One region of the Paenibacillus sp. FSL M7-1455 genome, then DNA from elsewhere that is predicted to be linked to it. Evidence: predicted binding sites of a transcription regulator. Region 1 holds the regulator's gene; the other holds the start of a gene.
The links. Region 1 encodes CtsR, which represses protease genes until heat stress. Its sites were predicted from a motif close to ATGGTCAATAAAGGTCAAACA; they were not measured.
Positions count from the first base shown of each region.

Region 2: the regulator CtsR is predicted to act here: its motif matches at 6,020-6,040, upstream of clpP (ATP-dependent Clp endopeptidase proteolytic subunit ClpP).

Region 1 is NZ_JBBORO010000001.1:5,458,759-5,474,084, reverse strand. It holds gene NYE48_RS25155 (GNAT family N-acetyltransferase) at 1-1,138, shown strand, start outside; gene NYE48_RS25150 (CtsR family transcriptional regulator) at 1,728-2,189, shown strand; gene NYE48_RS25145 (UvrB/UvrC motif-containing protein) at 2,218-2,742, shown strand; gene NYE48_RS25140 (protein arginine kinase) at 2,769-3,830, shown strand; gene clpC (ATP-dependent protease ATP-binding subunit ClpC) at 3,927-6,377, shown strand; gene radA (DNA repair protein RadA) at 6,628-7,995, shown strand; gene disA (DNA integrity scanning diadenylate cyclase DisA) at 8,008-9,084, shown strand; gene pssA (CDP-diacylglycerol--serine O-phosphatidyltransferase) at 9,140-9,868, shown strand; gene NYE48_RS25115 (DUF1573 domain-containing protein) at 9,965-10,360, opposite strand; gene NYE48_RS25110 (PIN/TRAM domain-containing protein) at 10,568-11,644, shown strand; gene ispD (2-C-methyl-D-erythritol 4-phosphate cytidylyltransferase) at 11,704-12,408, shown strand; gene ispF (2-C-methyl-D-erythritol 2,4-cyclodiphosphate synthase) at 12,405-12,893, shown strand; gene gltX (glutamate--tRNA ligase) at 12,945-14,408, shown strand; gene cysE (serine O-acetyltransferase) at 14,939-15,326, shown strand, end outside.
Region 2 is NZ_JBBORO010000001.1:175,007-190,332, forward strand. It holds gene NYE48_RS00865 (DUF2087 domain-containing protein) at 1-63, shown strand, start outside; gene NYE48_RS00870 (PdaC/SigV domain-containing protein) at 264-1,370, shown strand; gene nrdF (class 1b ribonucleoside-diphosphate reductase subunit beta) at 1,457-2,413, opposite strand; gene nrdE (class 1b ribonucleoside-diphosphate reductase subunit alpha) at 2,492-4,576, opposite strand; gene nrdI (class Ib ribonucleoside-diphosphate reductase assembly flavoprotein NrdI) at 4,563-4,922, opposite strand; gene clpP (ATP-dependent Clp endopeptidase proteolytic subunit ClpP) at 5,209-5,805, opposite strand; tRNA gene NYE48_RS00895 (tRNA-Arg) at 6,120-6,194, opposite strand; gene NYE48_RS00900 (sugar-binding transcriptional regulator) at 6,495-7,535, shown strand; gene gap (type I glyceraldehyde-3-phosphate dehydrogenase) at 7,662-8,672, shown strand; gene NYE48_RS00910 (phosphoglycerate kinase) at 8,949-10,130, shown strand; gene tpiA (triose-phosphate isomerase) at 10,179-10,931, shown strand; gene gpmI (2,3-bisphosphoglycerate-independent phosphoglycerate mutase) at 10,933-12,477, shown strand; gene eno (phosphopyruvate hydratase) at 12,542-13,828, shown strand; gene secG (preprotein translocase subunit SecG) at 14,214-14,447, shown strand; partial or broken gene rnr (ribonuclease R) at 14,715-15,326, shown strand, end outside.

The DNA of each region.
Region 1 (15,326 bases):
CGCGATGGAGCTGGGCGAGTACGCCTTTCAATACAAGATGACCGCGGAGGCGAAAGAGAAAGCCAGGAAACGATTCAAGCCCGAAAATACATGGGGCATGTTTGATGAAGAGGGGCGCCTAAGCGCCAAGCTGGGTCTGCTCAACGTGGACATTTTCGTCAACGGCAAAAAAATGCCGATGTCCGGGGTAGCCGGCGTGGCCACATGGCCCGAATACCGTAGACAGGGCTTGGTGAAGCAGTTGCTTACCCATTCGCTGCAAGTGATGAACGAATCCGGAAAGCTGATCTCTATGCTGCATCCGTTTTCGTTTGCGTTTTACCGTAAATTTGGCTGGGAAATGTTCAGCGATTTTATAAAATACGTCATTTCTACGGAAAAACTGCCCGCCAAACAAGTTACGGAGGGTACCGTTCGCCGCGGCGTGACGGATATCTCGGTTTTAAACCGTGTCTATGAAGCTTACGCCAGCCGTTACAACGGCATGATGGTTCGGGATGAAGACCGCTGGAAGCATGCGATCCTGAACGACGAAGAGGACCAAACGGCCGTATATTACGATTCAGCGGGCGAACCGCAAGGTTTCCTCTTATATAAAGTCCAGAAGCAAGAAATGCAGGTGTACGAGTTTATTTACCTGACGGAAGAAGCCAGACAGGCGTTATGGACGTTTATCGGCAATCACGATTCCATGATCAAACAAACGGTGCTCGATCATATGCCGGTGGATGACGGTTTGACATACATGCTGGCGGATCCGCGAATCACGCAGGAAATCGTTCCGTTCGGGATGGCCCGGATCGTAAACGTTCCCGGCTTCATTGAGGCATATGCCTTCCAAAGCGACGGAAAGGAGCAGGCATGGACGGTTCAGATTCAGGACCCTTACGCCCCTTGGAACGAAGGAAAGTGGAAAATCGCGTTGTCTCCGGAGGGAACAGCAGCCGTAACGGCCGCAGATCCGTCGGAACCGGTACAGCTAAGCTTGGATATCCAGACCTTGACGACGATGATGCTCGGTTACAAACGTCCCGGCGAGTTGTTGAACATGGGAAGATTGGCAGGCGAGCCGGAAGCGGTCGCATACTTGGAACGGGTGATCCCCCTTGGCCGAACCTTTTTGTTGGACTTTTTCTAAAACATTTCCGGGCCGCCGGATGCCCGACTCTCCTGCATGAATGCAGGGGAGTTTTTTATTCGCGAAATGAGGCATAAAAGCACGGAAACAAGGGACGGATGCCTGTCTTTAAAGCAATTCTCACTAAATGCGATATTCTTGTACGCTTATAGGGATGGAATAAAGCAAAAAGGTCAAAAATGATAAAAGATGCTGGGAAAGGCAAAACGGCGTACATACCGATTGCGGAGCAATTTTACGGGCGCCCCTTGGCAAAATGCGAGAATGTGTTATAATATAGTCAAAGAAAGTCAAAGTCAATTATTGATCAAACATGCATATACTGTTGGAATCCTGCAGATTATGTATGATCCGAATGGTCTGAAGTTACACTAACCATGCGCTGCTGAAGACCCTGCCGCCGTCTGTTGCGGCTTGTAGGGTTACGGTTCGCATGACGGCTCTTTGGTTAATGTCCATAGTAAATACCGGGATCATCGGCCGCGAATATGGGGTAACTCGGCTTGGCTTTCTGCAAGCAATACGCGGATTTTGCGCGAAGTCCGGAACCGGGCGGAAGCAAAATCCTGAACCAAGTGGAGGATGAACGATGCGTAATATCTCTGATGTTATTGAACAATATCTGAAGAGTATTTTGCATGAGAGTCCCAACGGTTTGATCGAAATACAGCGTAATGATTTGGCGGACCATTTTTCTTGCGTGCCTTCCCAAATCAATTATGTCATAAGCACCCGTTTTACGCTGGAAAAAGGTTATCTCGTGGAAAGCAAGCGCGGAGGCGGCGGATACATCCGGATTCGGCGCATCGATCTTCCGCAATATTCGGCGCTTCATACTCATCTGCATCAGACGATTGGCGATACCATCGACCAGACGGTCGCGGAAGGGCTCATCTACCAGCTGGAGGAGGCCCGGGTTCTCACCAAACGTGAAGCGAACATGATGCGGGCGGCCGTTTCCAGGGAGGCTTTGATGGTCAAACTTCCGTACAGGGATGAATTACGTGCAAGAATGATGAAGGCGATGCTGATTTCTTTGTTAGGCAAATAAGTCTACAGGGAAAAGGAGGTACAGCAATATGTTATGCCAAGAATGCGGTAAAAGACCCGCGACGCTGCATTTCACCAAAATCGTAAACGGCGAAAAAAATGAATTTCACATTTGCGAAACTTGCGCAAGGGAAAGAGGAGAGATGCTTCCCGGCACCTCGGGAGGGTTCTCCATACACAGCTTGCTATCGGGGCTGCTCGATTTTGAAACCGCGGGCAAAGGGATGGCCAGCAGCGTCAAAACCCCCCAATCCCTGCGGTGCGAGGAATGCGGAATGACGTATACCCAGTTCAGCAAAATCGGCCGGTTCGGCTGCAGCTCCTGTTATAAATATTTTGGCGACCGCCTCGATCCTTTGTTCAAAAGGGTGCACGGGAACACCGTCCACGTCGGTAAAGTACCGAAAAGAAGCGGCAGCCGGATTCAATTGAAACGTCAAATCGACGATTTGAAGCTCGAGCTTCAGCGGCGGATCCAACAGGAGGAATTCGAGGAAGCCGCCCAGCTTCGGGATCGAATCAGAACGCTTGAAAAAGAAATGGCAGGACAGTAAAGTATTCGCTTAAGGAGGAATGCGTGATGCCCAATCTCCGGTTTACCGAGAAAGCGCTGAGCGAATGGATGCGGGGGACGGCAAGCGACTCCGACATCGTGATCAGCAGCCGGGTACGGATCGCACGGAACCTGCAGCACATGCCTTTTCCCCTTTTGGCCACGCGCCAGCAGTCGGAGGAAGTGCTCAATCGTCTGGCCCAAGTGGCGGAGACTCCGAATCTTAAGTCTTTAGGGACGTTTTATACCGTCAAGCTGGATGAAATCGAGCCGATCGACAAAAGGGTGCTGGTCGAAAAGCACTTGATCAGCCCAAGCCTCGCAGGCGAGTCCCAAAACGGAGCCGTCATGATCAGCGAGGACGAATCGGTCAGCATTATGATTAACGAAGAGGATCATCTTCGCATCCAATGTCTGTACCCGGGTTTCCAGGTCCGCGAAGCGTGGGAAAAGGCGACCGCCATCGACGACCTGTTCGAAGCCGAGGTGGATTACGCTTTTGACGATAAGCGCGGTTACCTGACCAGCTGTCCGACCAATGTGGGAACAGGACTCCGGGCATCGGTGATGATGCATCTGCCGGCCCTTGTGATGACGCAGCAGATTAACCGGATTTTGTCCGCGGTCTCGCAAGTCGGCCTGACCGTAAGAGGAATTTACGGGGAAGGCAGCGAAGCAATAGGTAACCTGTTTCAAATCTCCAACCAGATCACGCTCGGGCAAACCGAATACGAAATCATCGATAACCTGCACAGCGTCGTATTGCAGATCATCGAACACGAAAAAAACGCGCGGGCACGCCTTATGAACGATTCGCGACTGCGCATTACGGATCGGATCAAACGGTCTTACGGCATTTTGTCGTATGCGGAGGTCATGGATTCCAAGGAGGCCGGGCAGCGGTTATCGGACGTGCGTCTGGGGATAGACCTGGGGATCGTGCAGGGACCTTCCATTCCGGTGATGAACGAACTGAACGTCATGACGCAGCCGGGTTTTTTGCAAAAAAAATACGGCCACGACATGAACAGCGAGGAACGCGACATTTACCGGGCAAGGTTGATTCGCGAGACTCTGGCGAAAGCCTGAGCCGAAGTTTTAGACTGAAAGCAAACGAGAATTCGATGGAAACGAGAATGCAAAAATTCTTGAAATCATATTTCAAACTCATGGAGGTGCAGGAGAATGATGTTCGGAAGATTTACGGAACGCGCTCAGAAAGTGCTGGCACTCGCTCAGGAGGAAGCCGTCCGTTTAGGACACAACAACATCGGTACGGAGCATATTTTGCTTGGGCTGATTCGCGAGGGTGACGGCATTGCCGCGAAGGCATTGATCGGGCTAGGACTCGGACTCGAAAAAATCCAGGATGAAGTGGAAACGCTCATCGGCAGAGGTCAGGAGCAGCCGACCAATATCGCCTACACTCCGCGCGCCAAAAAAGTCATCGAGCTGTCCATGGACGAAGCCCGCAAGCTGGGACATACCTACGTGGGGACGGAGCATATCCTGCTCGGACTGATCCGCGAAGGGGAAGGCGTTGCGGCCCGCGTATTGAACAATTTGGGCATCAGCCTGAACAAAGCGCGCCAGCAAGTGCTGCAGCTGCTTGGCAGCAGCGAGGCCGTATCCAGCCACCACGGTTCCCAGGCCAACGTCAGCACGCCGACGCTGGATTCTCTGGCCCGTGACCTGACGGCCATTGCCAAAGAGGGCAACCTGGATCCGGTCATCGGACGGAGCAATGAAATCGAGCGCGTCATTCAAGTGCTCAGCCGCCGTACCAAAAACAACCCGGTACTGATCGGCGAGCCCGGGGTAGGTAAAACCGCGATCGCGGAAGGACTCGCCCAAAAAATCATCAACAACGAAATTCCGGAAACGCTTCGCGACAAACGCGTCATGACCCTCGATATGGGTTCGGTCGTGGCCGGCACCAAATACCGCGGCGAATTCGAAGACCGCCTGAAAAAAATCATGGATGAAATCCGCCAAGCCGGCAATATCATCCTGTTCATCGACGAGCTGCATACGCTGATCGGCGCAGGCGGAGCGGAAGGCGCAATCGACGCCTCGAACATTCTGAAGCCGTCGCTGGCCCGCGGCGAGCTGCAATGCATCGGCGCCACGACGCTCGACGAATACCGGAAATACATCGAAAAAGATGCCGCCTTGGAACGCCGCTTCCAGCCGATTACGGTGGATCAGCCTTCCCCGGAAGAAGCGATCCAAATCCTGTTCGGCCTGCGCGACCGTTACGAAGCCCATCACCGCGTGAAAATTACGGATGAAGCGATCGTGGAAGCCGTGAAGCTGTCCGACCGCTACATTTCCGACCGGTTCCTGCCGGATAAAGCGATCGACCTGATCGACGAGGCGGGTTCGAAAGTAAGGCTTCACACGTACACGATCCCGCCAAACCTGAAAGAGCTGGAAAGCCGTCTCGAAGACATCCGCAAGGAAAAGGATTCGGCGGTGCAAAGCCAGGAATTCGAAAAAGCGGCGGCGCTTCGCGACACCGAGCAAAAAATCCGCGAAGAGCTTGAAATCACCAAAAACCAATGGAAAGAAAAACAAGGCCGCACCGATTCCGAGGTAACGCCGGAGGATATCGCGCAAGTGGTATCCAGCTGGACCGGAATTCCGGTACGCAAGCTGAAGGAAGAAGAAACCGAACGCCTGCTGAACATGGAGAACATTCTCCATGAACGCGTCATCGGCCAGGAAGAGGCGGTCAAAGCCGTCAGCCGCGCCGTTCGCCGCTCCCGCGCCGGCCTGAAGGATCCGAAACGTCCGATCGGTTCGTTTATTTTCCTCGGTCCTACCGGCGTAGGTAAAACCGAGCTGGCACGCGCCCTTGCGGAAGCGATGTTCGGCGACGAAAATGCGGTCATCCGCATCGACATGTCCGAATACATGGAGAAACACTCCACGTCGAGACTGGTCGGAGCGCCTCCGGGATACGTCGGTTACGAGGAAGGTGGCCAGCTGACCGAGAAGGTTCGCCGCAAACCGTATTCCGTCGTGCTCCTCGACGAAATCGAAAAGGCGCATCCGGAAGTATTCAACATCCTGCTGCAGGTGCTTGAAGACGGACGCTTGACCGACTCCAAAGGCCGCGTGGTCGATTTCCGCAACACGCTGATCATTCTGACGTCCAACGTCGGGGCGGAAGCGATCAAACGGAACTCCACGCTCGGCTTTACGGCGGTCAACGATGCCGGCGCCGACTACAACAACATGAAAGACAAAGTCATGGGCGAGCTGAAGAAAAGCTTCCGTCCGGAGTTCCTGAACCGGATCGACGAAATCATCGTCTTCCACTCGCTGGAAGAGAAGCACATCGCCGAAATCGTCTCGCTGATGGCCGAAGAACTCCGCAAACGGCTGCGCGAATACGACGTGGACTTTACGCTGACAGACAAGGCCAAAGCGTTCCTGGCGAAGGAAGGCTACGACCCTGCTTTCGGTGCCCGTCCGCTGCGCCGCGCGATTCAGAAGCATATCGAGGACCGTTTGTCCGAAGAGCTTCTGACCGGCAAGGTGGCCAAAGGCGACTCGCTGGTAATCGATGAGGAAAACGGCGAGTTGACGGTAAAAAAGGCGGATAACGTATCCGCAACGTCCGAAGCGTAATGAAAGCTACAGCTTAGTTTAATGAAAAGGATTGACCCGCTGCTGCTGGTTTAGCGGCGGGCCAGTCCTTTTTTTGTGTGACCGGATACGGATGGAACGATGCAAGCCATAAAACCGTTTTTCTATTCTTTATGTAAACTTTTTTCAAATACTTTACGATAAAACTTAATAAATGGTAAAATTATAATAATGCCAATTTTCTGAGTGATCGACAAATTTAGACAAAATCCATTACCTCTAAGGAGAGATCATGGCTAAAACGAAAACGAAATTTTATTGCACAGAATGCGGCTATGAGGCTGCCAAATGGTATGGCAAATGTCCGGGTTGTCAAGCTTGGAATACCATGATCGAAGAAACCGAAAGCGTCATTAAAACGCAGGGGATGAATTCTCCGCTCTTTCATAGTAAAGAAAAGGCGCTTTCGATCATAAATATAGAAAGCAGCAATGAAGCGCGCGTGCATACCGGCATCGGCGAGCTGAACCGCGTGCTCGGCGGAGGGATCGTGCCGGGGTCGCTCATTTTGGTCGGCGGCGATCCGGGGATCGGGAAGTCGACGCTGCTGCTGCAAACCTCGCATGCGTTGACCGTGTCGGGCCTGCGCGTCCTGTATATCTCCGGGGAGGAATCGGTACGCCAGACCAAACTTCGCGCCGACCGGCTCGGAGCCTTGTCTCCGGAGCTGTACGTGCTTTGCGAAACGAACATGGATCTGATCGAGGAAGCGATCAACAGCATTCAACCGCAGTTTCTCGTGATCGACTCCATCCAGACCGTATACATTCCGGAAGTGACGAGCGCTCCGGGCAGCGTGGCCCAGGTCAGGGAGTGCACGGCCCGGTTCATGCGCGTAGCGAAAGGCATGGGCATTGCAACCGTTCTTGTCGGGCATGTTACGAAGGAAGGAGCCATCGCGGGTCCGCGACTGCTTGAACATATGGTGGACTGCGTGCTCTATTTTGAAGGTGAACGGCATCATACATACCGTTTGCTGCGCGCGGTGAAAAACCGCTTCGGGTCCACGAACGAGATCGGCATTTTCGAAATGAACGAATCCGGACTGGTGGAAGTGGAGAATCCGTCCGAACTGTTTCTGTCCGAACGTCCGCTTGGGGTGGCCGGCTCGACGGTGGTGGCCAGCATGGAAGGAACCCGGCCGGTTTTGGTCGAGCTCCAGGCGCTTGTATCCGCCACGCATTTTCCGTCGCCGCGGCGGATGTGCACGGGCGTCGACCATCACCGGATGGGGCTCATTATCGCCGTGCTGGAAAAACGGATGGGCATGTTCCTCCAGAACCAGGACGCCTATTTGAATGTAGCCGGAGGCGTGAAGCTGGATGAACCGGCGGTCGATTTGGCGATTGCTGTCAGCATCGCCTCCAGCTTTCGAGATATTCCGACAAAACCGTATGACGTGATGTTCGGCGAAGTAGGCTTGACCGGCGAAGTCCGGGCCGTCTCGCGTGCCGAGCAGCGGGTAAGGGAAGCCGAGAAGCTCGGCTTCAAACGGATCATCATGCCGGAAAAAAGCTTGAAGGGGTGGAAGCACCCCAAAGGAATCGAAATCATTGGCATCAATACCGTGGCAGATGCGCTAGCGGTCGCGTTAGATTAGGGGGCATAAGAGATGAAGGAACCGAGCCAATTGGATAAAATGAATGACCTGCTCAAGCTGGTTGCACCAGGCACCCCGTTTCGGGACGGCCTGGAAAACGTGCTGCGAGCCAAAACCGGCGGGCTGCTTGTCGTCGGCTACAGTCCGGAAGTGATGGAGGTGGTCGACGGCGGTTTTTCGATCAACTGCGATTTTTCGCCGAACTACCTCTACGAGCTTGCCAAGATGGACGGAGCGATCATTTTGAGCGAGGACCTGAAGCGGATTCTGTACGCCAATACCCAGCTGATTCCGGATTCCTCCATTTCCTCGACCGAAACGGGCATCCGCCACCGTACCGCGGAGCGCGTCGCCAAGCAGACCGGAAAGCTGGTCGTGTCGATTTCGCAACGCCGCAACATTATCACTTTATATCAAGGCACGCTTCGATATGCGCTGAAGGAAATCGGCGTTATTCTGACGAAGGCGAACCAGGCGCTGCAAACGCTGGAAAAATACCGGGCGGTGCTGAACCAGTCGCTTACCAACCTCTCGGCATCAGAATTCGAAGAGCTGGTGACGGTACCGGAGGTCGTCAATGTCATTCAGCGGGTCGAAATGGTGCTGCGCATCAAAATGGAGATTAAGCGCTATATCAATGAGCTGGGCAACGAAGGCCGGCTGATCAGCATGCAGATGGAAGAGCTCGTCAGCAACATGGAAGAGGAAGCATGGCTTCTGTACAAGGATTACGCCCGCGAAGACAACGACGACAAAATCCGCGAGATGATATCCGGACTGAAGCGGGCTACCGACGATGAACTGCTGGATATCCATTACGTCATGCGGCTTCTCGGCTATCCGATCTCGGCGGCGAATTCGGAGGAATCGATCGCTCCGCGCGGATACCGCATCCTGAACAAAATTCCGCGGCTGCCGAACGTTATCATCCATAATTTGGTCGAGCGTTTCGGCCGGCTTCCGCATATCATGATGGCAACCATCGAGGAATTGGATGAAGTGGATGGAATTGGCGAAGTCAGAGCCCGCAACATCAAGGAAGGTTTGAAGCGGTTGCAGGAGCAAGTGTTCATTGACAGACAAATTTAAATGCCATACAATCAAGTGATGATACGGGGGTACTAAAAAAATTCGAGGTGAAATAATGTTTACGAAATCAATTCCGAACATGTTTACGTTAGGTAACTTGTTTCTCGGAATGGTAGGAATTATGCTGGCCTTTGACAACAAATTCAGCTTGGCAGCCATCATGATCATTATTGCGATGCTTTGCGACGGATTGGACGGCCGGGTGGCCCGGGCGCTCAATGCACAAAGTGAATTCGGCAAGGAACTGGATTCTCTCTCGGATGTCATTTCTTTTGGAGTTGCACCCGCACTTATCATGTACGTTACTTCTTTTCATGGCATGCACCATGCGCTCATCTGGGCCGTGACGGCCATATTCCCGATTTGCGGCGCTTTGCGCCTCGCAAGGTTTAACGTTCAATCCGGGATTCCGGGCTATTTCATTGGTTTGCCTATACCGGCTGCAGGTGGCGTTTTGGCCACGTTGTCGCTGTTCCATAAAGAAATTTCGGCTCCTTACATGATTTTTGCCATGTTGGTCCTGTCGTATTTGATGGTTAGCACGGTGAAGTATCCGAATTTCAAGAAAGTGGGGCTCCCGAAAAAAGCCGTGATGTACGCCCCCGTCGTGATTATCGCGGGAGTCGCCGTCGCCGTGATTTTTCCGGATCAGATATCCAAGCTTATTTTCGTTCCGCTGGTGCTGTATGCGGCCTACGGATTAAAGCAAAACGTGGAGAAGCTGACCCGCAGACGGAATCATGACCAATCGGCGGATCAAAACGTGTTTAACGATCATTCCTAGCCGGAAAAATAAAAAGCATTTATTTCTCGCTGTCCGCAGCGGAAATAAATGCTTTTTTTGTTGCCGTTTATTCGAATGCGCGGGATTGCTTTCGTTCTATGACAGATTAAACAAGCCAAGCGTGGAGCATTTCTGGGACTCCTTCTGGACGACTTCATCCATGTTGATGCCGAGGAGGTTGCACAAGGCCGACATGTAAAAAATATTGCGTCCCAGTTCGGCGCTGATGATTTCCTTGCAGTTTTCGCATAACTCTCCGCGTACGTGAGTCCGGGCCACGTCTTTCGCTTCCTCCAGGCTCACTTCGGGTTCAAAGGACTGTTTGGTGGCGTGGAGTTCGATACAGCCGCAGTCCGTAACGGCCTTGGCAACAGCCCGGTTGACGGATGCGCTGCTTTGCCCGTTTTTGGACAAGACATCCAGCAGACTGCGGTGACGGAGCAACAATTCGGAAACCTGATCCTGAAAAGCCTGTAAACTTGGTGCGCTCATTTTTCCTTTTCACCTCTAGCTTAAGAATTGAGTTCATTATATGCCAGGCATTTGCCCATTTTCAACCAAAATTGAGACTCCTAACGAAAGGACCTTTTGCAGATCCGATAGAAAAATTTGGGCTGCGAAGGATTATGTGCTCCAAAATTGGACCATACTGCTAAGGAAATATGTATGACTGATACAATCAAGGAGGTGTGGGAACTTATGCTGAGAAAATTCATCGTGGCGTTTGCCGGTCTGTGCGGCGCTTGGACAGGTTATACCCTTCATCAATCAGCCGGATGGACGTTCCCGAGTTTAGGTATTGATCAATCCGTATGGGGCAGCTTGATGTTTGCAGGACTTGGAGCAATTTTATTTTTGTTGATAGGTTCCCTGTGCGCTCAGGCGCTCGCGGCACGCTTTCAATCGATGATCCAGATGTTTGCGGGAATGCCGATGAATGAACTGGCGGCGGGAGCGGCCGGTTTGACGGGAGGTTTGCTGTTATCCCTGCTGATCTATCCGAGCCTTGCTTGGGCGGGAAAAGCGGGTGAGATTGCAGCCGTGGGGCTGACGTTGTTTTGCGGCTACATCGGATTCCGGGTCGGTTTGGACAAAAAAGACGAGCTGGCGACGCTGTGGACCTCGGGACGGTGGAGCAAGGCCGATGCGTACGAGGACCGGAAAATCGAAGAGCATAAAATTTTGGACACCAGCGTCATTATCGACGGCCGCATCGCGGATATTTGCAAAACCGGGTTTATCGAAGGAACGATCGTCATTCCCGAGTTCGTGCTCGAAGAGCTGCAGCATATCGCGGATTCGTCGGATTTGCTCAAACGCAACCGCGGCCGCAGAGGGCTCGATATTTTGAACAAAATCCAGAAGGAGCTGGACGTTCGGGTCCTGATCTACGAAGGGGATTTCGAGGAAATTTCCGAAGTCGACAGCAAGCTGGTCAAGCTGGCCAAGGTGCTGCAGGGGAAAGTCGTCACCAACGATTTTAACCTGAACAAGGTGTGCGAGCTGCAGGGCGTGTCGGTGCTTAACATCAATGATCTGGCAAACGCCGTAAAGCCGGTCGTGCTGCCGGGAGAAGAGATCATGGTACAGGTCATCAAGGACGGCAAAGAACACGGCCAAGGCGTGGCCTATCTGGATGACGGCACGATGATCGTGGTCGAGGGCGGGCGCGATTACATCGGCAGCATGATGGAAGTGCTGGTGACAAGCGTGCTTCAAACTTCGGCCGGACGGATGATCTTCGCCAAACCGAAACTGTTGGAAAAAGCCCAGTAAAAGGGGTATGATGGGGGTATACATTTTTTCTTACGGTGGTTGAGGAGGCAAATCTCGTTTTGGACAATCAAAATAGCGTGGGCGTCGTGGTGGTTTCCGCGGGCAAGGGTTCAAGAATGGGGACCCGCGAAAGCAAGCAGTACCTGCTAATGGACGACAAGCCCATCGTGATCCATACATTGGAGGTCTTCGACCGGATGCCGCTGGTTCGGGAAATCGTCCTGGTGACCGGAGCGGAAGACATCGAACGATGCGCCGGGTGGATTGACCGGTACGGGCTTCGCAAAGTGGCGAAAATCGTGCCGGGCGGCAAGGAAAGACAGCAGTCCGTATATAAAGGCTTGTTAGAGATCAGCACGGAATGGGTAATGGTTCATGACGGCGTCAGACCGTTTGTCGAACCGGAAAGAATCGAGGCATGCCATCAAAAAGCCCTGCTCACCGGGGCGGCGGTGCTGGCGGTTCCCGTGAAGGATACCATCAAGTGGGTGAGCGGTTCGGGAATGATCGAAGGAACCCCCGACCGCCGAAGTCTGTGGGCGATCCATACCCCACAGGCTTTTCGTCTTTCCGATTTGAAAAAAGCGCATGAGCTGGCCGAGGCCGACGGCTTCGTCGGCACGGACGATTCCATGCTCGTGGAACGAATGGGCATTCCCGTTGCGGTCGTCGAAGGCAGTTACACCAACATCAAAATCACGACGCCGGAAGATCTGGAGTATGCCGCATTCATGTTAAAACGCAGGGGAGAGAAGAGTAGATGATACGAGTAGGACAAGGATTTGACGTGCATCAGCTGGTGGAAGGCAGGCCGTGCATCATCGGGGGCGTCACCGTTCCTTACGAAAAAGGCTTGCTTGGCCATTCCGACGCGGACGTGCTTTTGCACGCGGTGACCGATGCGATTCTCGGCGCGCTGGGGCTTGGCGATATCGGCAAGCATTTTCCCGATACCGATCCGAAATTCAAGGACGCAGATAGTTTGAAGCTGCTGCTGCATGTATGGGAGATGGCCAAGGAGCGGGGATACCGCCTGGGGAACATCGACTCCACCATCATCGCGCAGAAGCCGAAAATGGCGCCGTACATCCCGCAGATGGCCGAGGTGATCGCCCGCGCCCTTGATGCGGACCTGGAACAGGTGAACGTCAAGGCGACGACGACTGAACAGCTCGGCTTCACCGGCAGAGGCGAAGGAATCGCGGCGCAATCGGTTGTCTGCCTTGTCAAAGATGTGCTATCATCTTGAAGGATTTGAGCGGTAGAAACGTAAGTAAACACAATGCGGAGGGGTATGACCATGACTGATAAAGTTCGCGTACGGTACGCACCGAGTCCTACGGGACATTTACATATCGGAAACGCCAGAACGGCGCTGTTCAACTATTTGTATGCCCGCAATCAGGGCGGGGACTTCGTGATCCGGATCGAGGATACCGACGTCAAGCGCAACATCGCCGGGGGCGAAGAAAGCCAACTGAAATATTTGAAATGGCTCGGCCTCGATTGGGACGAAAGCATCGATATCGGCGGGGAGTACGGACCTTACCGTCAGACCGAACGTCTCGACATTTACAACAAATACACGCAGGAGCTGCTGGACAGAGGGCTTGCTTATTACTGCTACTGCACGGAAGAAGAGCTTGAAAAGGAACGGGAAGAGCAGCTTGCGCGCGGCGAAACCCCGCGTTATTCCGGCAAGCACCGCAATCTGACCGAAGAGCAGCGCAAGGCGTACGAAGCGGAAGGGCGCGTGGCAAGCATCCGTTTCCGCGTTCCCGAAAACAAAACGTATACGTTCGACGATATGGTCAAAGGAACGATTTCGTTTAATACCCAGGATACCGGCGACTTCGTCATCGTCAAAAAAGACGGCATTCCGACATACAACTACGCGGTCGTCATCGACGATCACCTGATGCAAATCAGCCACGTGCTGCGCGGGGAAGACCATATTTCCAACACGCCGCGGCAGCTGATGATTTATGAAGCGCTCGGCTGGGAGCCGCCGCGTTTCGGCCATATGACGCTGATCGTGAACGAAAACCACAAAAAGCTCAGCAAACGGGATGAATCGATCATCCAGTTCATCGAGCAATACGACCAGCTCGGATATTTGCCCGAAGCGCTCGTCAACTTCATCGCCCTGCTCGGCTGGTCGCCCGAAGGGGAAGAGGAGATCTACAGCCTGGAGGAATTGATCAAAATCTTCAATCCGGACCGTCTGTCGAAAAGCCCGGCGGTGTTTGACCAGAACAAGCTGGCGCACCTGAACAACGCATACATTAAAAAAGCCGACCCGGAACGTATCGCCAAGCTTGCGATTCCGCATTTGCAAAAAGCGGGCCGCCTTCCTGCCGAGCTTTCCGCCGAACAGGAAGCGTGGGCGAAAAAACTGGTTGCCCTGTACCAAGAGCAAATGGTCGCCGCTTCGGACATCGTCGAATTATCGGCCATGTTTTTCCGGACCCATCTGGAAGTGGACGCCGAAGCCCTGCCGATTTTGGGCGAGGAGCATGTGCCGGCCGTGCTGAAAGCCTTGCTTGAAAAAATCGAAGCTTCCGCCGAATATTCGGCGCCGCAGATCGCGGCCATGATCAAAGAGGTGCAAAAGGAAACGGGCTTTAAAGGCAAACAGCTCTTTATGCCGATCCGCGTGGCGCTGACGGGCCAGATGCACGGGCGCGACCTGAACGAAACGATCTATTTGCTCGGCAAGGACCGGGTCATCGAACGGCTGAGATCGCAGATCAAGGGAGCTTGACCGGGAAGGCTGCGCCCAAATCCCGAAAACTTTCTTGTCAGCCCGATGTATTTTCGGATATAATAACTACCAAAATAAGATCTATAGAGCCTGTCTATAAGAACAGGCCGGATATTATAGACGAAGTGATCGAAAGAGCGATGAGCAGGAGAAGTACGCTTTAGCCTCAGGCATTTACCAGAGAGGATAACCTCATGGAGAATTTGCTTTCCATGCTGGCTGGAAGTTATCCATATGCCGGCTGCGGAAATGCGCCTGTGAGCTGCATGGATGAGCGGTTCCGTCCGGAGCCGTTAGACTATGCCGGAAGGTCCCCCGTTATCAGGGCAATCGAGTGGAATCCAGCCGTGCGCATCAGAAAGAACGACGCGCCGATCAGGCCGGATTCAAGCAGAGTGGAACCGCGTATCATAACGCCTCTGCAGCGTAAGCTGCCGAGGCGTTTTTTGGTTTTCAGGCGAGCCGCCGGACGGCGGCAGCCTGCGCTTATGGGAGCGAAGGAAGAGAAGAGCACAAAGAGGGGAACGGACATGTTTAAAAGAATCAGATCGGACATCCAGACGGTATTTGAAAACGATCCGGCCGCCAGAAGCCTGTTCGAAGTGGTATTCACCTACTCGGGATTGCACGCCATCTGGGCTCACCGGATCGCGCACAAGCTGTACACCCGCCGATGGTTCACCCTTGCCCGCGTCATTTCGCAGTTCAGCCGTTTCATGACGGGAATCGAAATCCACCCCGGCGCGAAAATCGGCAACAGGCTCTTTATCGACCACGGCATGGGCGTCGTGATTGGGGAAACCTGCGAGATCGGCGACGACGTCGTCATTTACCAGGGCGTAACGCTTGGCGGTACGGGGAAGGAAAAAGGCAAACGCCATCCGACGATCGGCAACAACGTCGTCATCGCTTCCGGCG
Region 2 (15,326 bases), 5.3 Mb from region 1:
TGGCTGGAAAAACTTCAGCCTTACGACGAGAAGGGCTATAACCGTCGCCCCCGGGCCAAATAACCATCGGCAGAGCGCGGCTCCCGAACAAAGCCGGAGAAATGAACAAATTTATACTTTTTCCCTTGGTTAACGACAATACTGTAACCGGGTTTGTCATCTATTGCCATGGCAAGTTTTATATAATCGTTCCATGGGTAATGAAAGTAATCGTTCATATGACTAGCATATGCGGCAATGTTTGGAGAGAGGGGATTTTAAGGATGAACAAAGGAATGAAGTGGGGAGCGGCCGTGCTGGCCGCCGGCGTGCTGTTTGGCGGAGCAAGCGTAACGGGAGGAAACGTGCAGGCGGCTCCTGCAGGCAAAACGGCAGCCAAGCAAAACGTCCAGCCTGCGGTAACGCTGAAGGCTAACGGCAAAACGCTGACGCAGCAGGGGAAAATCGTCAACGGCAACACGATGATTCCGATCACGGTGCTTCGCGACGCATTGGGCCTGCCGCTTCATTATAATCCGGGAACGAAAACGTACAGCGTCGGCAGCGGCATCATGAAGCTGAATCTGGAGGTATCCGATTACGGCGTCGGCACCAATCTGAACGGGTACTCCATTTACGATAACAGCGGCAGCGACCAGTATGAAGCAAAGAACCTGAACGGCCACTTGTACGTGCCTTTCAAGCTTCTGGGCGATTATATGGGCATCAAGGGGACGTGGAATCCTTCCCTGAAGTCATTGGAACTCGGCAAGCAGACGATGAACAAAATCGGCATCACGAGCGAAACGATCACGAAAACCAACAAAAACGCGAGCATCGTCATCCATTATCCGAAAGTGAGCGGGCTTGGCGAGGACGTGGAGCAGAAGATCAATGCCGTATTGAAGGAAAAAGCGGAGCAATTCGCGAAAAGCAGCGAGGAGCAGGCAAGCCATCGGGACGGCAAGATCGAGCACACGTACGACTTCGTGCAAAACTTTGCGGTGACGTTTAACCGCGAGGGCGTGCTGAGCATCGTCACGGACCAATACGGCTACACGGGCGGCGCGCACGGCGGCACGTTCCGCGAAGGCCTGACCTTCTCCCTGAAGGACGGCAAACAGCTCGGATTGGACGATCTGCTGAAGGCTGCGCCGGATTACAAGCAAAAACTCGATCGCATGCTGAAGCAAAAAACGAAGGACACGGCATTTAGCGACGTTACCGCCGGCCTGAAGGACCAACCCGATTTCTATCTGAAAGAAGGAGGATTCGCAATCTTCTACCAGCAGTACGAAATCGCGCCTTACGCGGCAGGTTTTCCGACGTATGCCTTCAGCTTCGGCGAGCTGCTTCCGAAAGGAACCGACCCGTTCGCGGCGTTTAAATAACAAATGAAAACAGGCGGCAAGGGATGACTCCCTATGCCGCCTGTTTTTTTATTGTTATGATCCCTAGCGCATTCCCGCCGGGCATTTTATACGTCAAATACGAAGTCCTCGTCGGACAGCGGTTCGATGTTGATCGCGCGCACATAGCCGTTGCCTTTTTTCGAGAAAAAGTCGTGCTGCTTCGTATGCGTGCTGATGCCGTTGAACACGATCGGGTTGATCGGCTCTTCAGGGAAATGAGGCTCGAAGCCGAGGTTCATCAGCGCTTTGTTGGCGTTATAGCGGACGTAGGTTTTGACTTCCTCCTGCAAACCGATCGGAGCGTACAATGCATCGGTGTAGACGACCTCGTTCTGATACAGCGTCTCCAGCAGCTCATACAGCTCTTTTTGCAGCTGAGCCTGTTCCTCAGGGGTAAACGTCTGGAACAGCTCTTGGGCGAGCAGGCCGACGTACAGGCCGTGTATGCTCTCGTCCCGGATGATGAGGTCGATGATTTCGCCGCTGCTCGTCATTTTGCCCTGGCCGGCGAGATAAAGCGGATAGAAGAAGCCGCTGTAGAACAGGTAGCTTTCCAGGAAAACCGAAGCGGCCATGGCCCGGTACAGGTCCTGATCGGAGTTGATGTTTTTGTACCAGGACTCGATTTGCTTCGCTTTGAACTGCAGCTGCTCGTTTTCTTCGACCCAGCGGAAAATCGCGTCGATTTCCTCCGTCGAGGCAAGCGTCGTGAAAATGCTGCTGTAGGATTTGGCATGGATCTGCTCCATCATGGACATGAAGCCGAGCACAGCCTTGCGCTGCAGCCCTTCCACATGCTCCAGGATCTTAGGCATGCCTACGCCGCCCTGCAGCGTGTCAAGCAGCGTCAAGCCGCCGAGGACATGCTTGTAGACCGTACGCTCGTCGTCCGTCATTTTGATCCAGTCCATTTTGTCGTCGGACAGGGGGATTTCGTCGTCGGTCCAGAACTGCATAATGTTTTGCTGCCAGAACATCAACGTAAAATCGTCGTCCGGCCGGTTCCAGTTTACTGCTTTCATTAGGCGATAGCTCCTTTATATAAGAAGGCAACGAGGGACCCGAGGTCCCCGCGATTGCCTTGCCGTATGATCAATTTTTTAGACAGCGCAGCTGGTGCACTCTTCAATGGACAGCTTTTTCGTCCGGGTGTAATACAGCGATTTGAGCCCCTTCTGGGCGGCGTATACGTAAAAACGGGACAGCTCGCGGGTCGACACGGTGCTGTTGACATGAAGTACGGTCGAAATGCCTTGATCCACGTGCTGCTGAATCGCGGCGATCATGTCGATCAGGCGGAACTGGTCGATGTTGTAGGCCGATTTGTAGTACCACTGCGTCTCCGCGCTCAGGAACGGCATCGGATAGTAGGTCGTCGAATTTGCGTATGTACGCGTTTCGATGTGTTCGACGATCGGCATGACGCTGGACGTGGCGTTTTGGATGTACGAAATGCTTTGCGTCGGCGCGATCGCCAAACGGTAGGCATGGTACAAGCCGTGTTTTTGCACTTGCTCCTTCAGGCGGGCCCAATCCTCCGGAGTTGGGATTTCGATGCCTTCAAACAGCTTCTGAACGCGTTCGGACGTCGGACGGAAGTCCGTCTCGAGATACTTGTCGAAGTAAGTGCCTTTGGCGTATTCGGATTTTTCGAAATCTTTGAATGTCTCGCCGCGGTCGCGGGCGATCTCCATGCTTTTTTCGATGGAGTAGAAGTTCATCATCATGAAGAACGTGCTGGCGAACTCTCTGGCTTCCGCGCTTTCGTAGGCGATTTTGTTTTTCGCAAGGTAACCGTTCAAATTCATGGCCCCGAGTCCGACGGAATGCAGTTCGCGGTTCGCGCGCTGCACGCCTGGGGCGTTTTCGATCTTGGACAGGTCGCTGACCACCGTCAAGGCTTCGATGCCGACATGGACGGAATCCTTCACCTTGCGTTGTTCCATCACGTTGACGATGTTCAGGGACGCCAGGTTGCAGCTGATGTCGCGGCGGATGATGTCCTCGATGCCGTAGTCGTTGATTTCCGACGTCTCCTGCAGCTGGAAGATCTCGGTGCACAGGTTGGACATTTTGATCTGGCCGATATCCTTCAGCGCATGCACGCGGTTGGCGTTCGTTTTGTTCACGATGTAAGGATAACCGGATTCCAGCTGGGTGGAAGCGATTTTCGTCAGCATGTCGCGCGCGCTCATCACCGTTTTTTTGGTGACTTGGTCGTTGGCAAGCAGCTCCTCGTACATCTCGTCCATGTCCAGGTCGTCCAAATGTTTGCCGTAGGCTTTGTAGACGGAATATGGGCCGAATACGACGAGCGGCTTGTTTTGAGCGGCAAGCTCATAAAATTTGTTCGGAATGATGAGTCCGATGGACAACGTTTTGATTCTCAGTTTTTCGTCGGCGTTGATTTTTTTCGAATCCAGGAATTCGATGACGTCCCAGCCGAAAATGTTGTAGTATCCGGCGCCCGATCCTTTGCGTTGGCCCATCTGGTCGGCATAAGAAAAGGCATCCTCCATGAGTTTGAGCACGGGCATGATGCCTTTAGCCGCTCCGGCTACCCCTTTGATCGGTTCTCCGCGTCCGCGAAGCTTCGAGAGGTTCACCGCCACGCCGCCGCCGATTTTGGACAGCTGCATGCAGGTTCCGAGCACGTAGTTGATCGAGTTGAGGGAGTCGTCCATTTCCAGAAGGAAACAGGATACCAGCTCGCCGCGGCGGCTTTTGCCCGCGTTCAGGAAGGTCGGCGTCGCCGGCTGCAAGCGCTGGTCGATCATGGCTTCCGCGATCCGCAACGCCTTCCCGATGTCCCCGTCTCCCAGATGCAGGGCTACGATGGCCACCCGGTCCGGATACTGCTCGAGGTACATCGTTTTGTCGTTCGTCTTCATCGCGTAGTCCTTGTAGAACTTCGAGATCGCCATGTAGGACTGGAACTGGAAGTCGCTTCTTGCCGTCAGGTTAAACACGGATTCGACTTCCTCGTACGTGTATTTTTCAAACACGTTTTCGTAGTAGTCGTTTTGGATCAGGTAGTCGAGTTTTTCCCGGAGGGAACCGAACTTCATCGTGTCCTTCTCGACTTCCTCCATAAAGGCTGCGACCGCTTCTTTATCTTTGGAAAGCTGGAAATAACCGTCAGCCCCCCGCTGCATCAATTCGTTGTTCAATTCAATATGCTTCAATAGTCCGCACCCTTTCAACAAAAGTTTCTATATCCTGCGTTGTTCCCGACAGCTCGAATTTCGTGAGGATCGGCACATCGTACATTTCGGAGATCGTGTCCGCGCTTTTGGCGAAGCGGGGGCCCCAGTTCCGGTTCCCGCTGGCCGATACGCCGCGCAGCATTTTGCTGTTGCGGGACAGGAACGATTTTACTTTCTCGGGGACCTGCCCGAAACCGGTCGTGTATGTCACGAGCACGTAAGGCTCGTCGATTTCATCCTTCTCGGCGATGGACACGCTCCGCATATTCAGCTTGTTTATGAAACGTCTGACATTCCCTGTCTTGGAATCGTAGACAACCAGCATACTCTATCACTCCTACCGAATCTTTGCAAAAAAAACGACGCTGCGTCCTTAGGCGAATGCAAGTCGTAATAGGTTATATATGATGTTTGGGATCAATATGTAGTTGGTAAATTGAATTTTACATCAATATATTGGGTTCGTCAATGGACAAATGACGAATTCCCTATGAGAGCGGTTGCGCTAGAACAGGTAGAATCGGCGGCAGGGCGCGGCAAAAAAGGGCTCCCGAAAGATCAAAAAAAGATCTTTTCGGGAGCCCTTGACGTCCTGCATCTAGATATGGTGTTTAGACGCTTTGGACCGGAGGATGCTCAAGCACTTTATCGATAATGCCGTATTCAGCTGCATCCTGCGCGCTCATGAAGTAGTCGCGGTCGGTGTCGCGCTCGATGCGCTCCAGCGGTTGGCCTGTACGTTCGGCCAGGATGCGGTTCAGCGTGTCGCGCATTTTCAAAATGCGGCGGGCGCGGATTTCGATATCCGTTGCTTGTCCTTGGGCACCGCCCAAAGGCTGGTGAATCATGATCTCGCTGTTCGGCAGCGCGTAGCGTTTGCCTTTGGCGCCTGCATTCAGCAGGAATGCGCCCATGGAAGCGGCCAGGCCCACGCAGATGGTGGACACATCCGGCTTGATGTATTGCATCGTATCGAAAATCGCCATGCCGGCCGTGATGGAACCGCCTGGGCTGTTGATGTAGAGGTGGATGTCTTTGTCAGGGTCTTCGGCAGCCAGGAAAAGCAGCTGGGCAATGATCGAATTGGCTACCACGTCGTTGACATCGGATCCCAGGAAAATGATGCGGTCTTTCAAAAGGCGGGAATAGATGTCGTAGGCGCGTTCGCCGCGGTTGCTTTGTTCAACGACCATAGGTATATAACTCACGTGGAAAACCTCCCTATATAGATGGATATGCGGATGTTGCAACATTCGGTCCCGGACCGCGGGCCAACGGGGAAGGCAACGGGCCGGACCATCGGGTCCATGCCGCTCCCGGTCGAACGCGATCCTTGAATGTTTGCAGCGTCCTTGGATCAACTATCGATGATTCTATACTTACTCTTACCGTATTAACCACATGATAAACAATTTCGAACAAAAAGTCAAAGAAAGTCAAACTCAGGGCAAAAAAAATAGCCATGATTGGCTTTGGCTGTTGAGGTTAATCTTATGGTAGATGCTTTTCATTAAAAATAAAATGGCGCGCCCGCGAGGAATTGAACCTCGATCTCAGGCTCCGGAGGCCTGCGTCATATCCATTGGACCACGGGCGCATATTTCAAACGCTGCTTCAATCGGATTTCCGGAAGGCCGCAGCCTCATATATTCCGTACAGCAAGAGTTATTATATGATAAATTTTGCGGAATTGCAAGCAGATGTTTTGAAACCGTGGAAAATAGCCCGCAAACGCCTGTATAAGAGGAAAGAATAATGTGAAGGATAGACGGTGGACTACTTGCAACAAGGGGTGAAATTGAGTAGAATATAAGTGGGACTTAAATCGTTACTGTGGGACGTTTTAGGGCCAGGGAGCAGGAGAGATGGAAGTTGAAGTTGCAGGAGTGGAGAGCAAATGCGGAAAATATTAGAGATACAAAAGCAGCTTCTGCCTGATCTCATGGACGTGCTCAAGACAAGGTACAACATTCTCCATCAGATCATGCTCTCGGAGCTGATCGGCCGGCGTACGCTGGCGGCCTCGCTGCATATGACGGAGCGGGTGCTGCGCGCCGAGACGGATCTATTGAAAGCCCAGGGGCTTATCGAAATCGATAGCTCCGGCATGAGGATCAGCGAAGCTGGGCGAAGGCTGCTGGAAGAGATGGGCCCGATGGCCAAGGAACTGTTCGGACTGAACGAGCTGAGCGAGAAAATCCGCCGTACATACGGCCTGAGGAAGGTCGTCGTCGTGCCGGGGGATTGCGAAGCATCGCCGCTGACGAAGCGCGATCTCGGCCGCGAAGGGGCGAAGGCGCTGCTCGGCGTCATGAATCAGGAAGACACGATTGCCGTCACGGGAGGTTCCACGCTGGCCGCGGTGGCGGAGGAACTCAATCCGCATGCTTCCGTCTCGATGAAGAACAGCTGGTTCGTTCCGGCGAGGGGCGGACTTGGCGAAAGCGTGGAGTTTCAGGCCAATACGATCGCTTCGACCATGGCCAAACGCGTAGGCGCCCAATACCGGCTGCTGCATGTCCCCGATCTGCTGAGCGACGACGCTTACCAATCGCTTGTGCAGGACCGCAATATTCAGGAAATCGTGGACGTAATCCGCAGGTGCCGCATCATCATGCACGGCATCGGCGACGCGATGGAGATGACCCGGAGAAGAAGGCTGGATCCGGCCGCAGCGGAGGAGATTCAGCGGGAAGGCGCGGTAGCGGAGTCTTTCGGCTACTATTTTAACGAGCAAGGCGAAGTGGTTCATCGCATGATTACGCTGGGCCTCCGGCTGGAGGACATCATCCGGACGGAGATCGTGATCGGCATTGCCGGCGGGAAAGACAAAGCGACGGCCATCCATTCCGTGCTAAGGTTCGGCCACGAGGACATTCTCGTGACGGATGAGGCGGCGGCGGTCGAAATCTGCAGGCAGATCGACGAACAAGGCTAGGAAGGGCATTAACCCCGTTATCAACACAGGCGCAATTGCCTGTTTTGAATAAATCATGAATGTTGCCTTCCGGCTTGCCGGCATGACAAACATTCACAAAATAAGAAACTTTGGGAGGACTATTCAATGAGTGTAAAAGTAGGCATTAACGGTTTTGGACGTATCGGACGACTCGCATTCCGCCGCATTCAAAATGTGGAAGGCATCGAAGTTGTGGCAATCAACGACTTGACTGATGCTAAAATGTTGGCTCATTTGCTTAAATATGATACAACGCAAGGCAAATTCGACGGGGACATCGAAGTTCATGACGGTTACTTCAAAGTAAACGGCAAAGAAGTCAAAGTTCTTGCAAACCGCAACCCTGAAGAACTTCCTTGGGGCGAGCTTGGCGTCGACATCGTTCTGGAGTGCACAGGCTTCTTCACGACGAAAGAAAAAGCCGAGCTTCACCTGAAAGGCGGAGCGAAAAAAGTCGTAATCTCCGCTCCTGCAACAGGCGATATGAAAACGATCGTTTACAACGTAAACCATGAAACACTGGACGGAACCGAAACGGTCATCTCCGGCGCTTCCTGCACAACGAACTGCCTGGCTCCAATGGCTAAAACGCTCAACGACAAGTTCGGCATCGTATCCGGCCTGATGACGACGATCCACGCTTACACAGGCGACCAAAACACGCTGGACGCTCCGCATCCAAAAGGCGACTTCCGCCGTGCTCGCGCCGCTGCCGAGAACATCATTCCAAACTCCACTGGCGCTGCAAAAGCAATCGGCCTGGTGCTTCCTGAGCTGCAAGGCAAACTGGACGGCGCCGCTCAACGCGTGCCTGTACCAACAGGTTCCCTGACTGAACTCGTTACGGTTCTGAACAAGAAAGTAACGGCTGAAGAAGTCAACGCGGCCATGAAAGAAGCGTCCGACCCAGAAACTTACGGCTACACCGAAGACGAAATCGTATCCTCCGACATCAAAGGCATCACGTTCGGTTCGCTCTTCGACGCAACTCAAACCAAAGTGCTGACTGTAGGCGACCAACAGCTGGTAAAAACCGTTGCTTGGTACGACAACGAAATGTCCTACACGGCTCAATTGGTTCGCACATTGGCATACTTCGCGAAACTGGCCAAGTAAGAATAGCCGGTCAAGCGGAATATACGGAGCGGAAACAGAACCTTTGTTTCCGCTCTTTGTAAATTGAATGCGGACATCCGATCGGAAGCCGCCTTTCGGATGGCCGCGGATTTCCGAATTGAATTGAAGAGGATACAAGCATACATCCGATTTGGATAGAGACAGATGGAGAGTTTGGATAGATAAAACAAGAGGATTGAAAAAATCCCGAAACGAACGAGCTTGTCCCCTGTAATTCCTGAATAAAAACAAAAAATGGGTACGGAGGAACGAACCATGAACAAAAAATCTGTGCGTGATGTGGAAGTAAGCGGCAAACGCGTATTCGTGCGCGTGGACTTCAATGTGCCTTTGGAAGACGGAAAAATTACGGACGATACGCGGATCCGCGAAACGCTGCCAACGATCAAATATTTGACCGAGCGCGGCGCGAAAGTGATTTTGGCAAGCCATATGGGCCGTCCAAAAGGCGAATTCGTCGATTCCCTGCGCCTGACGCCTGCAGCGGAACGCCTGTCCGAACTGCTCGGCAAACCGGTCGTGAAAGTGGATGAGGCCGTAGGCGAAGCGGTTAAAGCCGAAATCGCGAAACTGAGCGACGGAGACGTGCTTTTGCTCGAAAACGTGCGTTTCTACCCTGGGGAAGAGAAAAACGATCCGGAGCTGGCCAAACAGTTCGCCGAACTGGCCGACCTGTTCGTCAACGACGCATTCGGCGCCGCTCACCGCGCCCATGCTTCCACGGAAGGCATCGCGCATTACCTGCCGGCTGTATCCGGCCTGCTCATGGAAAAAGAACTGAGCGTGCTCGGCAAAGCTTTGTCGAATCCGGAGCGTCCGTTCACGGCCATCATCGGCGGTTCGAAAGTCAAAGACAAAATCGACGTGATCAACAACCTGCTGAACATCGCGGACAACGTGCTGATCGGCGGAGGTTTGTCCTATACGTTCATGAAGGCGCAAGGATATGAAATCGGCATGTCTTTGTGCGATAATGAGAAACTGGATGTAGCGCTCGGATTTATCCAAAAAGCGAAGGATCTCGGCAAAAACTTCCTGCTTCCTGTCGATATCGTCATCGCGGACGACTTTAGCGCAAGCGCGAACGTGGATATCGTGGAAGTGGGCAACATCCCTGAAAAATGGGAAGGCGTGGATATCGGACCGAAAACGCGCGCCAAATACGCCGAAATCATCAAAAATTCCAAGCTTGTCGTATGGAACGGACCGATGGGCGTGTTCGAAATCGATCCATTTTCGGGCGGTACGCGAGAAGTGGCTGAAGCCTGCGCCCAAACCGAAGGTTACACGATCATCGGCGGCGGCGACTCCGCGGCAGCGGCGGAAAAATTCCATCTGGCCGACAAAATGGACCATATCTCCACAGGCGGCGGCGCTTCGCTGGAATTCATGGAAGGCAAGGCGCTCCCTGGCGTCGTTGCTCTGAACGATAAATAATCCGGGCGGGTACAGCCGTAAGGATTTCCGAAGAAGGAGTTGAAGCAAGTGAGAACACCAATCATTGCGGGCAACTGGAAAATGTTCAAAACCGTTCCGGAAGCCAAAGCATTCATCGAAGAAGTGAAGGGCAAAGCGGAAGTGGAAGGCGTGGAAAGCGTCATCTGCGCACCGTTCACCAACCTTCCGGCATTGGTTGAGGCCGTCAAAGGCACGTCCATCAAAATCGGCGCCCAAAACCTGCATTTTGAGGACAACGGCGCATTCACCGGCGAAATCAGCGGCGAAATGCTGAAGGAGCTTGGCGTGGACTATGTCATCATCGGCCACTCCGAGCGCCGCGCTTATTTTGCCGAAACCGACGAGACCGTCAACAAAAAAATGCACGCGGCATTCCGCCACGGCTTGACGCCGATCGTGTGCGTGGGCGAAAAGCTCGAAGAGCGCGAAGCCGGCCAAACGAAGGACGTTTGCAAAGTGCAAACCGAAGCGGCGTTCCAAGGCCTGTCCGCTGACCAAGCGGCTCAAGCCGTTATTGCTTACGAGCCGATCTGGGCGATCGGAACGGGAAAATCCTCGACAGCACAGGACGCCAACGAAGTCATCTCCTACATCCGCGACCTGGTGAAAGGACTGTACGGGGAAGACGTGGCGAACAAGGTTCGCATCCAGTACGGCGGCAGCGTGAAGCCTGAAAACGTAGCCGAGTACATGGGCCAAAGCGACATCGACGGCGCTCTTGTCGGCGGCGCCAGCCTGCAGCCGGCTTCCTACATCCAGCTCGTTCAGGGGGCGAAGTAAGATGACCGCACCTAGACCCGTAGCATTGATTATCATGGACGGATTCGGTCTGCGCGACACCGTGGAGGGCAACGCCGTTGCCCAAGCGAAAAAGCCGAATTATGACCGCTTGATGGCCAAATACCCGCATACGACGCTGACCGCCTGCGGCGAAGCCGTAGGTTTGCCGGAAGGTCAAATGGGCAACTCCGAAGTGGGCCATTTGAACATCGGCGCGGGGCGCATCGTATACCAGGATTTGACCCGCATTTCGAAATCGATCCGCGAAGGCGAGTTTTTCGAGAACTCTACGCTGGTCGAAGCCGTTCGCGCGGCGAAAAATAACGGCAAAAAGCTGCATTTGTACGGCTTGCTGTCGGATGGGGGCGTACATAGCCACATTGAGCATATGTTCGCCATGCTTGATCTTGCCAAAAAAGAGGATATGCATGATGTGTATATCCATGCGTTCCTGGACGGCCGCGACGTGGCTCCGGACTCCGGCAAGAAGTTCATTCAGGAAATGCAAGCGAAAATCCAGGAAGTGGGCATCGGCAAAATCGCGACCGTGCAAGGCCGCTATTATGCGATGGACCGCGACAAACGCTGGGAACGCGTAGAGAAGTCCTACCGTGCGATCGTGTACGGCGACGGACCGAAATATACCGATCCGCTGGAAGCCGTCACGGATTCCTACAACAAATCGGTATTCGACGAGTTCGTGGAGCCAACGGTCATCGTGGACGAAAACGGCCAGCCGGTATCGCTCGTGGAAAGCGGCGATTCCGTCGTGTTTCTGAACTTCCGTCCGGACCGCGCCATCCAATTGTCGCAGGTATTCACGAACAAGGACTTCCGCGGATTCGACCGCGGGCCGAAGTTCCCCGAAAACCTCCATTTCGTCTGCCTGACGCTCTTTAGCGAAACGGTTGGCGGATATGTGGCCTACGAGCCGAAAAACCTGGACAACACGCTGGGCGAGGTGCTGGTGCAGCATAACAAAAAGCAGCTCCGCATCGCCGAAACGGAAAAATATCCGCATGTCACGTTCTTTTTCAGCGGCGGACGCGACGTCGAGCTTCCAGGGGAAACCCGGATTCTCATCAACTCGCCGAAGGTGGCCACGTACGACCTGAAACCTGAGATGAGCGCATACGAAGTCGCGGACGCTTGCGTCAAGGAAATCGAAGCCGAAAAACATGACGCGATCATCCTGAACTTCGCCAACCCGGACATGGTCGGACACTCCGGCATGCTGGAGCCGACGATCAAAGCGGTCGAAGCAACGGACGAATGCATGGGCAAAGTCGTTGACGCGGTCATCGCCAAAGGCGGGGTAGCGATCATCATCGCCGACCACGGAAACGCCGACATGGTGTTTGACGAACAGGGAAGACCTTTTACGGCGCATACGACGAACCCGGTACCGTTCATTTTGACGGACGAAAACGTGACGCTGCGCGACGGCGGCATCCTGGCCGACGTGGCTCCGACGATCCTCGATCTGATGCAGCTTCCGAAACCAGCGGAAATGACCGGAGAATCGATGATTGCAAGCCGCAAATAAACGGTATAATGATAGAGATGGTATGAAACTGGACTAAATACACAAACAAAGGAGACTAAGTACTATGACTATTATTTCTGACGTGTACGCTCGCGAAGTCCTCGACTCCCGCGGCAACCCGACTGTAGAAGTTGAAGTTTACCTCGAATCCGGCGCCATGGGCCGCGCCATCGTTCCATCCGGTGCCTCCACAGGCGCCCACGAAGCCGTTGAGCTTCGCGACGGGGACAAAGACCGTTACCTCGGCAAAGGCGTTCTGAACGCCGTGAAAAACGTGAACGAAATCATCGCTCCCGAAGTGATCGGCATGGACGCTTTGGACCAGCTCGGCATCGACAAGCTGATGATCAAACTGGACGGCACGCCGAACAAAGGCAAGCTGGGCGCCAACGCGATCCTGGCCGTTTCCATGGCCGTTGCCCGCGCGGCAGCCGACGCGCTTGACCTGCCGCTGTACGTATACCTTGGCGGATTCAACGCAAAACAACTGCCTGTACCGATGATGAACATCGTCAACGGCGGCGCTCATGCCGACAACAACGTCGACGTGCAAGAGTTCATGATCCTGCCTGTAGGCGCTCCTTCCTTCAAGGAAGCACTCCGCACAGGCGCTGAAATCTTCCACAGCCTGAAATCCGTATTGAAGGGCAAAGGCCTGAACACGGCCGTAGGCGACGAAGGCGGTTTTGCACCGAACTTCACTTCCAACGAAGACGCTTTGTCCTCCATCATGGAAGCCATCGAAAAAGCCGGATACAAACCAGGCGTGGACGTATTCCTGGGCATGGACGTTGCTTCTACCGAGTTCTACAAAGACGGCAAGTACCACCTGGAAGGCGAAGGCAAATCCTTCACTTCCGCAGAGTTCGTTGACCTGCTCGCTTCTTGGGTCGACAAATACCCGATCATCACGATCGAAGACGGCTGCTCCGAAGACGACTGGGAAGGCTGGAAACTCCTTACCGACAAACTGGGCGACAAAATCCAGCTCGTTGGCGACGATTTGTTCGTAACGAACACCGAACGTCTTGAAAAAGGCATCAAAGACGGCATCGGCAACTCGATCCTGATCAAAGTGAACCAAATCGGTACGCTGACCGAAACCTTCGACGCGATCGAAATGGCGAAACGCGCAGGTTATACTGCGGTTGTTTCCCACCGTTCCGGCGAATCCGAAGACAGCACGATCGCGGACATCGCAGTGGCAACGAATGCCGGCCAAATCAAAACGGGTGCTCCTTCCCGTACCGACCGCATCGCGAAGTACAACCAATTGCTCCGCATCGAGGACGAACTGGCCGAAATGGCTCAATACAACGGCTTGAAGTCCTTCTACAACCTGAATAGATAAGAAGCAGCCTTTCTAAGCTGTATGAAAACCGTCCCGGCATGATGCCGGGGCGGTTTTTTGTAGTGTTTCGGTGCCATGCAAGTACGCATGGCGATCATTTCGGGGGACGCTAAACTACCGTTTTAATGAGACCGATATAAAAAAGTACGAAGGGGATGCAAAGTTTTTGTCTGTGAAGCAGCTTATGCTGTCCAGGGGCTTTTCCAGTGGCTCATTCCGCTTCGCTTCTTGCGATTTTTTCGTTGAAGGGTCAGGGGAAGTCCTTGTTTTAGGAATTGGGCTATGGTACAATAAAAATGCTGTTTTATGAACGACAGGTAATGTTTGAGAAGCAATGTTGAGCACTGATATAGAATGATGTTTAGCTCACTGGGAGGTGGATCGAATGGAAATTTTGTTGAAAGTACTGCTCGTCATTTTCTCGATCGCTTTGATCGCAATCGTTCTTTTGCAAAAAGGGAAAAGCGCAGGACTGGCCGGTGCCATCTCCGGTGGCGCAGAACATCTTTTCGGAAAAACGAAAGCCCGCGGCATGGACTTGATCCTGCAGCGCGTGACGGTCGTCGTGGCGGCGTGCTTCATGATTTTGGCCATTCTTGTGGCGGTCTTTTCGAAATGATATAGCTTGACTTGGAAACCCTTCGCTCTTTCATGAAGAAGAGCGGGGGTTTTTTAATATCCCCGGGCCTTGGAAACATCTTCCGATGCGGAAGCTCCAGAAGGCTGATCCAATGGATGCCTTTCGCGGCCACGCAGGGATGCAAACGATTAATTCCGTGTATACTAGGGTATGTGTATATAAATACGGAAAATGCCGACTGGTAACGATAACATAGAGGCTTGCGGGAGGGACGCCCTGCCCGCATGCGAACCGAGGAGATAATTGATGATAACGGAACAAACAATATTGGATTTGATGCAGAGCCCTGACTACAAACCGATGACCTACCAAGAGCTCGAAAAACATTTCAGGATCACGGACAGCTCCGAATTCAGGGAATTCCTGAAGGTTTTGAACAAGCTGGAGCAGGAAGGCCGAATCATGATGACGCGTACGGAGCGCTACGGCCTGCCGGAGCGGTTGGACTTGCTGCGCGGGCGGCTTCAGGTACATGCAAAAGGTTTTGCTTTCCTGATCCCGGAGGACAAGGAACATCCCGACGTCTATATCGGGGCCCATGATCTCTTGGGCGGCATGAACGGCGATACGGTGCTTGTGCGCGTGACAACCCGCGGTCCGGCCGGAGGCAAACTCGAAGGCGAGGTCGTCAAAATCGTCACCCGCGCGGTGAATCAGGTCGTCGGCGTATTCCAGGGCCATGAAGCCTATGGATTCGTGCTGCCGGACGATAAACGGATCGTGCGGGATATTTTCATCCCGAAGGAATCGACGAAAGGCGCGGTGGACGGCGACAAGGTCGTCGTTCGCATCGTTAGTTATCCCGAGGGCCGCGCCGCGGCCGAAGGCGAAGTCATCGAGGTGCTCGGCCATAAGGAC